2 regions of the Lysinibacillus parviboronicapiens genome follow, and region 1 is predicted to be linked to the other one. Evidence: riboswitches for the same ligand, from Rfam matches in the RefSeq annotation. Region 1 holds a riboswitch; the other holds the start of a gene.
What was found. A riboswitch is a leader RNA that binds a small molecule or an ion and turns the genes downstream of it on or off. The one in region 1 is predicted to bind S-adenosylmethionine.
Positions count from the first base shown of each region.

Region 2: another riboswitch for S-adenosylmethionine. It lies ahead of C9J31_RS22100 (cyclase family protein); the one in region 1 lies ahead of C9J31_RS20815 (bifunctional homocysteine S-methyltransferase/methylenetetrahydrofolate reductase).

Region 1 is NZ_CP073713.1:4,305,553-4,313,840, reverse strand. It holds gene C9J31_RS20835 (globin-coupled sensor protein) at 1-116, shown strand, start outside; gene C9J31_RS20830 (helix-turn-helix domain-containing protein) at 244-462, shown strand; gene C9J31_RS20825 (IS3 family transposase) at 477-977, shown strand; gene hemG (protoporphyrinogen oxidase) at 1,241-2,629, shown strand; SAM riboswitch class I at 2,755-2,856, shown strand; gene C9J31_RS20815 (bifunctional homocysteine S-methyltransferase/methylenetetrahydrofolate reductase) at 2,952-4,799, shown strand; gene metH (methionine synthase) at 4,792-8,223, shown strand.
Region 2 is NZ_CP073713.1:4,555,057-4,563,344, forward strand. It holds gene C9J31_RS22065 (HAMP domain-containing sensor histidine kinase) at 1-292, opposite strand, end outside; gene C9J31_RS22070 (response regulator transcription factor) at 289-957, opposite strand; gene C9J31_RS22075 (VOC family protein) at 1,132-1,578, opposite strand; gene C9J31_RS22080 (hypothetical protein) at 1,575-1,718, opposite strand; gene C9J31_RS22085 (ABC transporter substrate-binding protein) at 1,880-2,827, shown strand; gene C9J31_RS22090 (helix-turn-helix domain-containing protein) at 2,913-4,496, shown strand; gene C9J31_RS22095 (YuzC family spore coat inner layer protein) at 4,656-5,066, shown strand; SAM riboswitch class I at 5,180-5,280, shown strand; gene C9J31_RS22100 (cyclase family protein) at 5,362-6,099, shown strand; partial or broken gene C9J31_RS22105 (Cof-type HAD-IIB family hydrolase) at 6,209-6,983, opposite strand; gene C9J31_RS22110 (DUF2225 domain-containing protein) at 7,497-8,192, shown strand; gene C9J31_RS22115 (hypothetical protein) at 8,215-8,288, shown strand, end outside.

The sequences.
Region 1 (8,288 bases):
GTATGGAAAAAGAAGTACAGGCTGTTACAGAAATTTTAAGTGAGCTTGGACTATCTTTTAACGAAGTAACAAATTCAGCAGACAAGTTAGCAAACTTCGCACAAAATTTAACTTAGACTAGAGACCTGACTGTGCTTTTGACATAGAAACTGGAGCTATCTATAAGATGATAAAAGCATGCTACTTCACTTTGATCTGCCCCGTAAAAGTTAGACACCAATCTAACTTTTACGGGGATTTTTTATGGCAAAGGTAAGTGTTGAACAACGTATTCAAGCAGTTCAACGATACTTAAATGGAGATGAATCCATGAGTGAAATTGCGAAAGATATCGGAGTGACAGATCGAGTTGTCAGTGATTGGATTCGCCGTTATCAAAAAAATGGTGTAGAGGCTTTCTTAAAATCCTATACAAAATATTCAGCTGACTATAAAATTAATGTACTTAATTTTATGAACTAAAGAGAATCTATGAAGTGGTGGAATTCATCAAAGTCGCTGATATTCCACGTAGTACGTATTATTACTGGGAAAAGCGTTTGAATCGTACTGATAAATACACGGATGTGAAAGCCGCAATTCAGTCCATTTATCATGAACACAAAGGACGTTATGGTTATCGTCGGATTACCAAAGAACTAAAAAAATACGGCATTCATCATGATCCTAAAACGATTAATTGTTTGATGAATGCCATTGGCATAAAATGTGAAGTCCGTATGAAGAAGTATCTTTCGTATAAAGGAAAAGTCGGAAAAATTGCCCCAAACATATTACAACGTGATTTTACAGCGGAAAATATGAACGAGAAATGGGTAACAGACGTGACAGAGTTCCATCTATTTGGTGAGAAACGCTATTTATCACCTGTCCTTGATTTATGTAATGGCGAAATTATTGCATACACAGTAATGAATCGTCCAGTGTATAATCTCGTCCATGATATGCTAGAGGCTAAGGGTTGTCACACCCTATGACAATTTATCTGCGATAGCAAAAGAATAAAGTGAAGAAGCGATAGGAGCACACATCGTGGTGACCAATATTCAGTTGGCCACATACGTCTTTTATCTTGTTCACGAAAAACATAGCACATTACTTAGATAAAGCAGACCCCTGATATGTTTGGAAGCTATGTTGAAAAATCCATTTTTGCTAAATTTGTAAAGGGTTTAACGTAATTCTTTGCGAAAAGCGTTTATACTGAATGGAGAGAAATAAAGAAATAGGGGCGGTTAAGATGAAAACAGTGGTTGTATTAGGTAGCGGAATTACAGGGTTGTGTACGATGCATTATTTACAACGCCAGGTGAGGGAAAAAAACTTGGATGTAAAACTTGTGCTCATTGAAAAAAATGCCTATTTAGGAGGCAAGCTACATTCCGCTTATGAACAAGGCTTTATAATGGAAACAGGAGCAGATTCTATAGTGGCACGACATAAAGGGGTCATGGAGCTAGTACAGGAGCTTGAGTTTGAAGAAGAACTTGTATTCAACGAAACGGGTATATCTTATATCTATACTAATAATGAGTTACATGCAATTCCAACAGACACGACATTTGGTATTCCAATGAGTCTAGCATCTCTTGAAGCAAGTACACTTGTTTCAGAAGCAGGAAAACAGGAGGCATTAAAAGATTTAACAATGCCCAATGTTGACTTTACAAAAGAAAGCTCCATTGGTGAGTTTTTAACATACTATTTAGGTGATGAACTTGTTCAAAATCAAATAGCACCAGTACTAGCTGGTGTATACTCTGGTGACTTAAATCAACTATCGATTGGCTCAACGTTACCGTATTTAATTGATTATAAAAATGATTATGGTAGTGTGATCAAGGGTTTTGATGCGAACCGTGAGCAATTTGTGAAAGCTGCAAATAAAAAATTTATTTCATTTAAAAAAGGTTTATCATCACTTATTGACCGACTTGAAGAAACATTAACGGATGTAGAAATTCTCAAAGGGATAGCCGCAACACAGGTAACGAAACATGAAAATCACTATGTAATTACGTTAGCAAATAGTGTGAACATGGAAGCAGATCATGTTGTATTAGCATTACCTAACGAAGCGGTACAATATTTATTGCAGGACACGTCATTAAATAATTATTTTGAACGATTTAATACAGCATCAGCGATTACGATTTATTTAGGCTTTGATGTACCAGATGCTGTCCTACCTGCAGACGGGACGGGCTTTATCGTGTCACACAATGCTAATTTACAATGCAATGCGGCAACGTGGACGAGCCGAAAATGGAAGCATACTTCAGCAGACAGTAAATTACTTGTGCGATTATTTTATAAGAGCATTAACCCTGCGTATGAGGAATTACGAGCAATGACAGAGGAGGAACTGGCTGCAGTAGCACTAGATGATGTGCGAAAAAGCTTAGGTATTGAGGAGAAACCAACAGTTGTGAATGTTTCAAAATGGATTAATCAAATGCCTAAATATGATTTGGCTCATCAGGAAGCTTTAAAGGGGCTAACAGCTGAACTTTCAGAAAGATATCCTAATTTATCAATTGCAGGTTGTTCTTATTTCGGCGTAGGCATCGGTGCTTGTATTCAAAATGGTAAAAAAATTGGTGAAGAGCTAGCAGAAAAATTATCTTGATTTTTTAGGAAAAACTCAAAAAACATATATTTCGTGTGAAAAATCCTTTGTTACGTGAAATAGTCTTGACTCTATCGTTTGTAAACGATATGATTCTTTTAATTATTTAAAAAATTCATAATACATTCTTATCAAGAGAAGCTGAGGGACTGGCCCTGTGACGCTTCAGCAACCAACTTCGTGTCAGGTGCTAAATCCAGAAGACCTTGTTGGTCCGAAGATGAGAAGGAAAAAACAATTACGATTCGTTAAAGCCTTCTTTTTTGTAAAAGAAGGCTTTTTATATTTTATGTTGAAAACAAGGGAAGCGAGGTTATGTTTTATGGGATTGCTTGAAAAGTTAAAAACACACGTCTTAACAGCAGATGGTGCAATAGGCACAGTGTTATATGGTTATGGCTTGGAATACTGCCATGAGGAAATGAATGTACAACGACCAGAATTAATTGAAAAAATTCATCGTGAATATATTGCTGCGGGCGCTGATATTATCCAAACCAATACATATGGTGCCAACGCGGTTAAATTAGCGCGCTACGGCTTAGAAACGCGTGTGCAACAGTTCAATGAAGCGGCCATTACGATTGCCAAGCGTGCAGCGGCAGATGGTGGACAATTTGTACTTGGCACAATTGGAGGAATTCGTGGTATTCGTAAAAGTGATGCAACTTTAGAAGAAATCTTAGTGACTGTTGAAGAGCAGGCAACTGTGTTACTTGCAGGCAATCCAGACGGCCTTTTACTAGAAACATATTATGATTTTGAAGAGTTAACAGCAACGTTGTCCATGCTACGTACGAAAACAAATTTACCGATTATTGCACAAGTATCCATGCATGAACCTGGTGTATTGCAAAACGGGATGACATTAAATCATGCCTTACATGAGTTAGAGACACTCGGTGCGGATGTAGTTGGTGTTAACTGTCGACTAGGCCCACATCATACTATTCAAGCGTTTGAAGGCGTAGAGCTTCCTGACAAGGCATTTATGTCAGCCTATCCGAATGCTTCTCTGTTAGATGTGGAGGACGGACGTGTGGTATATGAGTCAGAGGCAGATTACTTTGGTCGAGCTGCAGTAGCTTTACGCGATCAAGGCGTACGTTTAATCGGGGGCTGTTGTGGAACGACACCCAAGCATATTGCGGCGGCTAAAAAATACTTAGAAGAGCTAGCACCTGTGGAAGAAAAGTATGCAAAGCCAGAAAAGATTGAAATTGTTCGTGAGGCAGAACCAACAACGTATGAGCCGTTACATGAAAAGGTCAAGCGAGAGCGGTCGATCATTGTAGAACTAGATACACCAAGACATTTAGAAATTGATGGTTTTATGAAAGGTGCCAAAAAGCTCTACGATGCAGGGGCCGATGTGGTGATGATGGCGGATAATTCTTTAGCCTCCCCGCGCATTAGCAATGTAGCAATGGGCGCTTTGCTGAAGGGAACGCAAGGAATACGACCACTGACGCATATAACATGCCGTGACCGTAACTTGATTGGTCTACAATCGCATTTGATGGGCTTAAATGCACTTGGGATTCATGATATTTTAGCTGTTACTGGGGATCCCACGAAGGTAGGCGACTTCCCCGGCGCGACAAGTGTTTATGATGTATCTTCAATGGAGCTTATTCAACTTATTAAACAGTTAAATGAAGGGGTATCATTTTCCGGAAAACCACTTCGTAAAAAGGCAAACTTTTCAGTAGCGGCAGCATTCAATCCGAATGTACGTGTATTGGAACGTGCTGTAGCACGATTAGAGAAGAAGATTGAACATGGTGCAGATTATTTTATTTCACAGCCTGTGTATACGAAGGAAAAAATTGTAGAAATTTATGAGGCAACCAAACATTTAGATGCACCGATTTATATAGGAATTATGCCTGTTACGAGCTATAAGAGTGCAGAGTTTTTACACCATGAAGTGCCGGGCATCAAATTATCGGAGGATGCATTAGCACGTATGAAGGCTTGTGGTGAAGATAAGGACCGTGCAACATTGGAAGGAATTGCGATTGCAAAAGAATTAGTTGAAGTAGCTTCAGAATATTTCAATGGTATTTACTTAATCACACCATTTTTACGCTATGACATGACACTAGAGTTGATGAAATATATTGAGCAATTGGATGAACAGAAAAAAGGGGTACGTATAAATGGCTAAGCACTTAATTGAAGAGCAACTTGAGAAAAGAATTTTAATTCTTGATGGCGCAATGGGTACAATGCTACAAAATGAAAACTTATCAGCAGAGGATTTTGGCGGTGAAGATCTTGACGGTTGTAATGAAAATCTTGTGCTCACAAGACCAGATGTACTTGAAAAGGTTCACAGAAAATATTTAGAAGCGGGTGCAGATATTATTTGTACAAATACGTTTGGTGGTACACCACTCGTCTTAAACGAATATAATCTTGGCGCCAAGGCAGAAGACATTAATAAACGTGCGGTGGAGATTGCTCGTAAGGTTGTAGATCAGTTTTCTACACAAGAATGGCCACGTTTTGTAGCGGGGGCCATGGGACCGACAACCAAAACCTTATCGGTAACCGGTGGTATTACATTTGATGAGCTAGAGGAAAACTTCTATGTGCAAGCGAAAGCTTTAATAGAAGCAGGTGCAGATGTTCTGCTACTGGAAACGAGTCAGGATATGCTGAACGTAAAGGCGGGAACACTGGGAGTATCACGTGCCTTTGAAACTACGGGACAAGAAATTCCGGTAATGATTTCAGGTACCATTGAACCAATGGGTACAACACTTGCAGGTCAAACAATTGATGCATTTTATATTTCAATTGAGCACATTAAGCCGTTATCAGTTGGCTTAAACTGTGCTACAGGCCCGGAATTTATGACAGACCATATTCGTTCGCTTGCAGAGCTTTCTACTGGCTATATTAGCTGTTATCCAAATGCAGGTTTACCGGACGAAGAAGGCTGCTATCATGAATCACCAGAGTCACTTTCACAGAAATTAAAAGGCTTTGCTGATAAAGGGTGGCTAAATATTGTTGGCGGCTGTTGTGGGACTACACCAGCACATATTGCAGCTATCCGTGAAGCGATAAAAGATGAAAAACCCCGTCAATTACCTGAAGCTACACATGGACATGTTGTATCTGGGATTGAGCCATTAGTCTATGATGATTCTATGCGACCACTATTTATCGGGGAACGAACAAATGTTATCGGATCACGTAAATTTAAAAACTTAATTATAGATGGTAAGTTTGAAGAAGCAGCAGAAATTGCTCGCGCGCAGGTGAAAAATGGAGCGCATGTCATTGATATTTGTTTAGCAAACCCTGACCGTGATGAATTGGAAGATATGCGTGGTTTCATGCAAGAGGTAGTGAAAAAGGTAAAAGTGCCACTTGTAATCGACTCTACAGATGAAAAAGTCATCGAGGAAGCATTAAAATTTTCTCAAGGTAAGGCCATCATCAACTCCATTAACCTTGAGGACGGCGAGGAACGTTTTGATGCGGTTATGCCTCTTGTGAAAAAATATGGTGGCTCGTTAGTTGTTGGTACAATTGATGAGCAGGGTATGGCGGTGGATCGTCAGCGCAAATTAGAAATTGCTGAACGTTCTTATAAATTACTAACGGAAAAATGGGGTCTAGCACCAGAAGATATTATTTTTGATCCGTTAATGTTCCCGGTAGGTACAGGAGATGAGCAATATATTGGCTCAGCACTTGAAACAATTGAAGGAATTCGACTTATCAAAGAAAAAATGCCACGAGCATTAACCGTGCTAGGTGTAAGTAATATTTCATTCGGTTTACCACCAGTTGGTCGAGAGGTATTGAATGCTGTTTATCTATATCACTGTACACTCGCTGGTTTAGATTATGCGATTGTCAATACGGAGAAGCTAGAGCGCTATGCATCTATTCCAGAAGAGGAAATTAAGCTAGCCAATGATTTATTATTCAATACGAATGATGAAACACTTGCCGTATTCACTGATTTTTATCGTGATAAGAAGAAGGAAAAGACTGAAGCAGATATTCCAAAAACAGTGGAAGGTCGTTTAGCTTACTATATTTTAGAGGGTACAAAGGAAGGCTTAATTGAAGATTTAGACGCTGCTCGAAAAATTTATGATGCACCACTTGATATTATTAACGGACCATTAATGGAAGGAATGGCTGAGGTAGGACGCTTATTTAACGATAATCAGCTAATAGTAGCGGAAGTCCTACAATCAGCAGGTGTTATGAAGGCTGCAGTAGCGCACCTTGAGCAATTCATGGAGAAAAATGAAGAAAGCGCAGGCAAAGGGAAAATGGTGCTTGCGACTGTAAAAGGCGATGTACACGATATCGGGAAAAATTTAGTTGATATTATTTTAAGTAACAATGGCTTTAAGGTAGTTGACCTTGGTATCAAAGTAACACCAGCACAGTTAATCGAGGCTATTCGCAAGGAGAAGCCTGATTTCATCGGACTGTCTGGCTTACTTGTAAAATCTGCTCAACAAATGGTGATTACCGCACAGGACTTTAAGGAAGCAGGGATTGATGTACCAATTTTAGTCGGTGGTGCAGCATTGTCTCGTCGTTTTACAGAAACGAAAATTGCTAATGAATACGATGGTCCTGTTATTTATTCTAAAGATGCAATGCAAGGTTTAGAACAGGCCAACCTATTAATGGGTACGGAGACGCGCAGGAACTTCTTGGCTGAAGTTGCAGACTCGCGTCAAAAGCGATTAGAGGCCGATGAAAAAAGAGCGGCGCGACCTGTGAAAGAACCAACGCTTAAGCCTGCACGTACAGTTAAGGATGCAACTGTTTTCTTACCGGCAGATGTTCGTCGCCATGTGAAAAAAGAGTATTCCGTATCACATTTATATCCATACGTGAATATGCGTACATTACTTGGTCATCATTTAGGCTTAAAAGGGCAAGTGCAACAATTACTAGAAGCTGGGGATTTGCGTGCAACCGAACTCAAAGATTTAGTGGATGGCTATCTACGAAGCGACTTATTGAAACCATCCGGCATGTATCAGTTTTTCCCAGCACAAGCAGATGGTGATGATGTAATAGTTTATGACCCAGCAGATAGTAAAACAGAAATTGAGCGTTTTACATTCCCGCGTCAACAGGTTGAGCCTTTTATGTGTTTAGCAGATTTCTTGAAAACAGTAGAAAGCGGAGAAATGGATTATATTGCACTCATGGTTGTCACAGCTGGACAAGGTGTGATGGCGACGGCGCGCCAGTTAAAAGAAGAGGGGAAATTCTTGGAGAGTCATGCGCTACAATCCACGGCACTAGAATTAGCAGAGGGTTTTGCTGAGCGTATGCATCAAGAAATTCGTGATCAATGGGGCTTCTCGGATGCTACGGACTTCACGATGCGTGATCGTTTTGCTGCGAAATATCAGGGTCAACGTTTTTCATTTGGCTACCCAGCGTGTCCAAACTTAGAAGATCAAGAGAAATTATTTGGCTTATTAAAGCCAAAGGATATTGGTGTTCATCTAACGGAGGGCTTTATGATGGAGCCGGAAGCGTCTGTGTCAGCGATTGTGTTTGCCCATCCAGATGCACGATATTTCAACGTGTAATTTTAAGGCAGATGGTTTAACTTTATGTAGTAGCATCAGAGGTACACTTCGGTGGATGTCACGGA
Region 2 (8,288 bases), 250 kb from region 1:
TCCAAAACATTGCTGCTTTCGGATATCGCTGCTTCCAACTTTCAAAATGTTGCGTAATTGTTTCATCCGTAAAATTTTGTATGTGCTTCGCTTCATCGTGCCATCTTTCCTCAACATTGCTTTCTTGGTTAACTTCATTTAAACTTTCATCCTGCCCGGTTTTAGTGATTTCTAACGCAAAAAGGGCAATAACAAAGTAAGCCACCTGAGTAATTGACATGGCAATCAGGATAATCAACATGTATTTAGCTAATAATGATCGCAGAAAAAAAAATGGTCGCAAAAATTTCATAATTTCACCCTGTAGCCAATTCCACGTATCGTTTCAATAATCATTGGCTTAGCGGGATTTATTTCTATTTTTTCTCTTAAGTATCGAATATGGACCATTAATGTTTTATCACCTTCTATGTAGCTTTCACCCCAAACGCCTTCATAGAGCTGTTCTTTCGTTAATATTTGATTTAAATGACGTATAAAAAATTGCAGTAAGTAAAACTGTTTACCTGTTAATTGAATCTCGTCATTAGTTTGTCGGTTGATAACACGCATCTCTTTCGTATGAATTTTTAGATGCTGAAGTTCTAGTACATCATCATTCTTTTGATATCTCCTCAGCAATACCTCAAGACGTGCGACAAGCTCGTCTGGATGAAATGGCTTTGTTAAATAATCATCTGCAAAATTCAGGCCCTCTATTTTATCCTCTACTGCTGTACGTGCTGACAGCATTAAAATCGGCAATTCCTTATTTTCCTTTTTTATTCTCTTGCCAATAGAAAATCCGTCTAATCCGGGCAGCATAACATCCAATACAACTATATCTGCGGCTACAATGTATTTCTCGAGCTCTTCTCCCGATTCTAGCCAAGTTACCTCGTAGCCTCTTTCTGTTAAATCTCTTGTCACCCACTGACCTATTTCTTTTTCATCTTCTATGTACAATATACGAAACAATTTATATCCTCCAAATATATGACTTCGGCTTAATAGAAATAAGTGTATCCTCGAAAATCCATATTTTGTATTATACATTTACAAAAACGCTAACTCAAATCATAATTCTATATATCCAAGAATTTTAAAAATGGCGTGTATTGAAAAATATTTTTCAATACACGCCGAAATATTCTAGTTCTCGCTAATAATTAACATATCATTTTCATCAAATTCCCAGCTATCGCCATATGCAACTTCCCAATAATAGCCGTTAGGGTCTTGGAAATAACCACTATATCCACCCCAAAATACTGTTTCCGGCTTCTTGATGATTTTTGCACCAGCCCTTTCAGCTAATAAAAATACTTCATCAACTTCTTCTTTAGATTTCCCGTTATAAGCAAGGGTAATTCCTGCAAAGCCATGACCTAACTGCGGTGTGTTTTCTTCGTTAATATCTTTTACTAAGCGATCAATTTGAAACAGTGAAATTTTTGTGCCTGCATTATTAAAGAAAATTACATCTGGGCTTGATTCATCTCCATATACAAATACTTCAAACCCAAGTCCATCACGATAAAATGTTAGTGACTCTACCATATCTTTAACACCTAACGTTATTAAATTTAAACGGTTCATCTCGTAATCCCCTTTTCTACAGTCTCTTTACTTAATTCTATTTCTACACGGAAATCCCCTTTATCTTTATCAACTGTCCCAAATATAAAATACTCAAAGACGACACTTACTATTTTTTGTGTCTCCCACTTCTTTACCATAAAACTCTCTCAAGTTTGTATAAGAAACATCTAGAGAATGTGTATTGTTTGTTTAATTAATGTATCCTATAATTTACTTGAATCAAACGAGAATGATTATCATTCTAAATTACAAATGTTTTCACAGTGTATCTGTACGAAAACTATAGGAGTGAATAGCTATGCGTAGAGGGCCATTTTTTTCGTTAGCACTTTTATTGGTGCTGACGTTCATTTTAGGAGCATGTAGTTCTAACGAACAAAAAGTTGAATCGCAAGAAAACACATCAGCAGCAGAGACTAGAATTGTAGAGGATGAGTTTGGTAAAGTCGAAATCCCTGCCCATCCACAGAGAGTCGCAGCCGTCTACTTAGAAGATTATTTAAGCGCTCTTGATATAAAGCCAGTCATCCAGTGGTATCATCCAATATGGGGTATACAAGAGTATTTAAATTTAGATGTACCTAAGTTCGATGTGACAGGAAGTATAGAGGCTCTATTGGAAGCAAAGCCAGATTTAATCATTGTGGACGGAGCAGTCGATTCAGAGAAATATGAAAAGTACTCAAAAATTGCACCAACTTATCGATTAAAAGAAGAAATTCTCCAAAATCCTCGAGAAATTGTAAAAACAATTGCAGATGTTTTAAACGTATCAGAAAAAGCGGATGAGGTTGTTAAACAGTATGAAGAGCGAGTGACTTTATTAAAAACTGAATTAGATGCCTCTGTCGGTGACGATACAGTAGCCGTTTTACGTTTAAACGTTGCAGATAAAACTTTAGCTTTACTTGGCATCGAAAATCGATTCATAGGGAATGTTTACAAAGAAGCAGGTTTAACACCACATCCTTTAGTGCGTGATATGAAGGAATTCCAAGAAGTTTTATCTGAAGAGGCTATTCCCAATTTGGATGCGGACCATATTATCATCTTCCCTTCTGATGGAACATGGGAATCGAAGGAAAATCAAGAGGCTGTTCAATGGCTTGATAGCACGCTATGGAAATCGGTACCCGCAGTAAAAAATGGTCATGTGTATATCGCAAGTAGAACATATTGGCAAACAGGAGCTATTACAGCAAACTTATTAAAATATGATGATCTTGAAAAATGGTTTGTTAAATAACTGAATCATCTTGAAAAATGGAAAGCTCTCTAAGGGCTTTCTTTCTGTTGTTTTCAAAAAAAATATGGAAAGGATGAAGGATGCAATGGGAAAGCAACCGTTTATGTACGTATTACAAGAAATATTGTATTTTGCTCAATTCTCAGAAAGGCAATGGCAGACAAATAATAACAATGACTATACATTATTCATCATTAATAATGGCCATGGAAAACTAGTAGTAGCTGGGGAAACTATTAAACTTGCTGAAGGTAAATGCGTTATTATTTCTCCAGATAACATGACTGAAATTAGCATTGAAAGTGAGTGTTTTAGTTTCTATCAATTGTCGTTTACAACTATAAGTTTGGGTGATTCAAAGCAACCTAAAGTGCATGAAATCTTTTCAATTATAGGTGAACTACGTTGCCTTCCCGTTTCACAATGTAACAATCAACTAGAGATTATTTATCGCAACCGCTTAATGAATGATGAACTTTCGATATTTGAGCAGCATGTTCGATTTCAAGAATTTATGCTATTTATTCTTCAACAGAATCTCCCTAAATTGCACCAAAAAAATGACCGCCAATCTGTTGAACATTCCATTGACTATATCCACGAACACTATGAAAAGGATTGGACTGTCGAACAATTATCACATATTGCAGATGTTCCTCGGTGGAATTATTCTCGTCTCTTTAAAGAAATCACTGGCCACATCCCTCTTCACTATTTAAACAATATTCGGATTGATCGTGCAAAACAATTACTTAGCACAACTAATGATCGGATATTTGAGATCAGTCAAACCGTTGGATTTAATAATGAATATTATTTTAACCGTCGCTTTAAAGAACATGTCGGTGTCTCTCCGGGACAATATCGTAAAAGTCACAGCAACAGCATTCGTATTTTTGCTCCTTTTTTAGAAGATTTTTTAGTTGCATTAGGCATTACACCCATTGCCCAATTTAGCCATGCAAAATGGGGGAAACAAGAATACTTGGACTTACAAGAAGTGCCGGATATTGATGTAGCCGATGGTCGCATGGAACAGATTTTACAATATAAGCCAAATTTAATCATGTTAAATGCTGGTGTAGAGCGCTGGGACACTTGCCACCATTTAAATCAGTTAGCGCCAATTTGTCATTTCTCGCACCCTGGTGAGGACTGGCGTTCAACACTCTATAAAATTGCAGATCTAACAGGCCGAATCGCCATCATGAAAGATGTCATTAGGCAATATGAGCACACTGTCCATGATGCCAGAACAATCTTAAGTAAATCTGTTTATGGACAAACCGTTGCCTTTCTTCGTATTTCAGCAAATAGTATTAGTCTTTATGCTGGCCCAGAATGCGGCTACACAGGGCCCATTTTATATCGAGATTTAGGTTTGATGCCCCATCCGCTTGTCTGGAATATGCCTCATCACACAAGAAGATGCGCATTGACGAACGATCAACTTAGTAAACTTGATGCCCATCATCTGTTCATAACATTTGATAAACAGCATTCTACTTTTGAAGGAGAGGAACGAAATATTTTAACCTCACCTATATGGCTTGCCCTTTCAGCGGTTAAAAATCATTGCGTCTATGAAGTGGATTTTTTAACGTGGATGAATTACGGCGTACTTTCCCACAGCAAAAAAATAGAAGATGTCTTACATGTTCTAGGGTAAGACATCTAAAAGGCAGGACTAATCATCCGAATAATGTGCTTGATTGTATATATAAACTAGTAACTTCATGGTTGGTTTTAGAAGATCGACACCTTTAACACCTAACGTCTTTATTTTACATAAGATAAGGGTATCAGAAATTGGATAGGAGGAATTCCGTTGTATTACAACCCTTATCCGTATTTTGTCTATGCCAATCATTATCCCCCATGGGCAACGTCCAACCATACCACACCTAGCCCACTCCCTAGCCATTTGGCAATGCCGACAAATCAACCAACCACTAGCCCCTTCCCACCAGTTAACACACATAAACTGCAGTCATCCGCAAAACAGGTACAAACGATTATGCAGCAAGCTCGACTACTTACAGATAAAATTGATGGGTCAGAGCAATTTGCACACGATCTCATGAACGCCGCGCAACTATCAAATAAAACTGAAGTCGATAAATTAATTGCGTCCACAGGCATCAGCATTAAATTCGACACTAAATATACACCTGATAATCTTCGAGTACTTTTTATTGAAAACGGTTGTTGCGGCCTAACATTAATTTTAAATTGGTGATTGGCAGAAGTAGATAAAATCGCTTTTATTACACATCTCTTAAACTTGTAAACTATGGTTGAATATGTTAAAGTACTTATAATTATTTTTCTGAAAATTCTTATACGCTTTTTTTCTTATCTCGAGAGACGGAGGGATTGGCCCTATGAAGTCTCAGCAACCAGCCTTAGCATGGTGCTAATTCCAATGGCGAATATCGCCTTAAAGATGAGAAGATTGACTTCAGTTGTGATGCACGAGGGCCCTCTTCTAAAAGATGGCTCTCTTTTTATTTTAACTAAAGGAGCTGTTCATATTGACTAACGAACTTTTACAGGCACTTCAATTATTAAAATCTAAGGAATGGATTGATTTAACACACACATTTGGTCCCAATTCACCACACTTTTTTATGTTTGAGGATGCGAAGTTTGACACGTTATTCTCGCATGACGAAGGATTTTTTGCACAACAATTTACGTTTCCTGGGCAATATGGGACACATATCGATCCGCCGGTTCACTTCGTCCGAGACACGCGCTATTTGGATGAATTACAATTAAAAGAACTTGTTTTACCACTTATTGTGATTAACAAAGCTAAGGAATCTGCAACAAATCATGACTTCTCGTTATCTGTACAGGATATTCTTGACTTTGAAGCGGAGTTTGGCGAAATAGAAGCAGGGACATTTGTTGCACTGCGAACAGATTGGAGTAAACGCTGGCCAGATAAAGATGCCTTTAATAACAAGGACGAAGAAGGCCATAATCATATTCCCGGTTGGAGCTTACCAGCATTACAGTTTTTATTTAAAGAACGAAGAGTGAGTGCCGTAGGTCATGAAACATTTGATACTGATTCAGCTGCTGATTTTCGTAAAAATGGTAAGTTAGATGGCGAATATTATGTACTCGATCAGGATACATACCAAATCGAGCTGATGACAAATTTGGACAAGCTACCACCTAAAGGAGCAATAATATTCAATATCGTGCCAAAACCTGAAAAAGCATCCGGCTTCCCCGTGCGTTCATTCGCAATTTTGCCTTAAATCTTTCAACATCATCTAAAAAGGGCCTGTTCCAAGGTCACTTATTGGTACCTTGGAACAGACCTAATTACGGCATTTACTTACACAGGCTATAAAATAGCTACTCTATTTAGATGAGGCACAGTTTACGTAATGCATAATCAATGCCACCCTCATTGGATTTCTTCGTTACAAAGTCAGCATTTCTTTTTAATGCTTCACTGCCATTTGCCATCGCAATACCATATCCAACTTGCTCCAACATATCAATATCATTGTCTCCATCACCAAAAGCAATGGCTTCATGGGAAGTTAACTGGAAATAATTTAACACAGCTTTTACTGCAATTGATTTTGAAACATCGTCTTGCAAGACATTGACGATATTTGGATGCCATCTTTCAAATTTTAAATTTGGAAATTGCCTCGTGTACTTTTTCTCCATCTGTTCGTCCACATATAAACACATTAAGTAGACCTCTTGATTTAAAATATCTTCATTGATTATCGGGAAATCCATTAAAGATAAAGTTTCTCTCATTGCTTTTAAAGTTATAGGATTATGTACACTGTTCATTGATAATTGTTCTGTAAAAAATGTAAGACTTTGGTTATTTTCATCAGCAAAATCTTTTACTGTGTGCACTATCGCTTGCGCCAGCGGTATTTTTTGAATAACTTGATCTTGGTGCTTCACATACGCACCATTGGCTGTAATAAACGTTTCGATACCTAGAGCCATCAAATCCTGACACATTGATAGTGGTCTTCCAGTAGCAGCCACTAATCGAATCCCTTTGCTTTTCAATATCTGTAGAGCTATCTTAGTACTGTCTACGATACTTCCCATCCTCATAATTAATGAGCGTTCCATCAACATCAAAGAATATAATTTTACAGTTCATATTAGCTCCTTCATTGATTGATTGCTTGATGCTAATTAGCAATTATTACTATATTGTACTTTTAAATTATAAAGAAAAACAACTTGCCCGTTTTTATACTAATTGCATTGATATCATCTAATTAGTATCAATGACAGGAATTTTTTTGTGAAAACCTACAATAGTTAATTTAACCTACAACCAGCAATAAAAAAAAGTCATACAACAGCCAGCACTGTCCACCAAAAAAAAGTTTTTCAAGTCAACTATGAATTGTAATTTGACAATCCATTTAACTTTATGTCAAACACACCGATAAATGCTATTACCAGTAGATTTTACGAAACTTCAAACTTACATAAAAATAACATAAATATGAACAAATATTGTGTAAATAATTCTAAAGGAGTATACCAATAAACATAGAATTGTTAATATAAGAGTAAATTAATTAAATCTATTGAACGAACATATACATTCTATAAATAGAACAAAAGAAATAACTATGCATTCGCAGTAAAGGAGTTGAATCATATGGCTTTTAACATTTACTACTATGAAAGTAATGTGGATTGCAAATTTTGCAAAAAACATTTTACTACATATAAGGTACGTCCAAACCGCTATAAAGTAATGGAGGAACAAACAGACTTCATGCCCATTTATGAAGGTTTAAATCCGCTGTTTTACGAAGTAGCTGTTTGTCCACATTGTGGATATGCGTACCACAAATCTATGACGAGAACTTATGGTCCGTTCATGCTGCTAATTGATGAATTGTATATTAAAGAACTGCAAAAACCAATGAATATTTGTCAGGAACGGACAATTGATGACGCGATTGTAAGCTACAAATTAGCATACCTCGTATCGAGGGCATCTATGGAAGAGCCCCTTTTAATGGCCAATTTCGCGCTAAAAATAGCATGGCTTTACCGCTTAAAAAGCGAACAGGAATCAGAAATGCGCTATCTCTTTGCAGCTAGAGACTTTTACAGTAAGTCCTTTGCTTCCAACCAAGAGGGCGAGGAACGTATCCAATTTTTACATGCAGAACTGAGCTTACGTCTCGGTGATATTGCCGAAGCCAAAAAAGGATTCTCTCGCTTAATTTCTGACCGTAGTATATCCAACAAGTATCGCAAGCTAGCGCGTAATCGTTGGGAAAATTATAAATATGATGAGCATTCCATCAGCATGAATGAAAGTATAGGAGAAATCCTCAAATGAAGTAATGGAGGAGTGAAGTAGCATGCAGCTATTTGGCAAAAAAATAGATGCGAGAGAAGAAGATGTTTTTTCAGAATTACATCATTTCTTACTAAG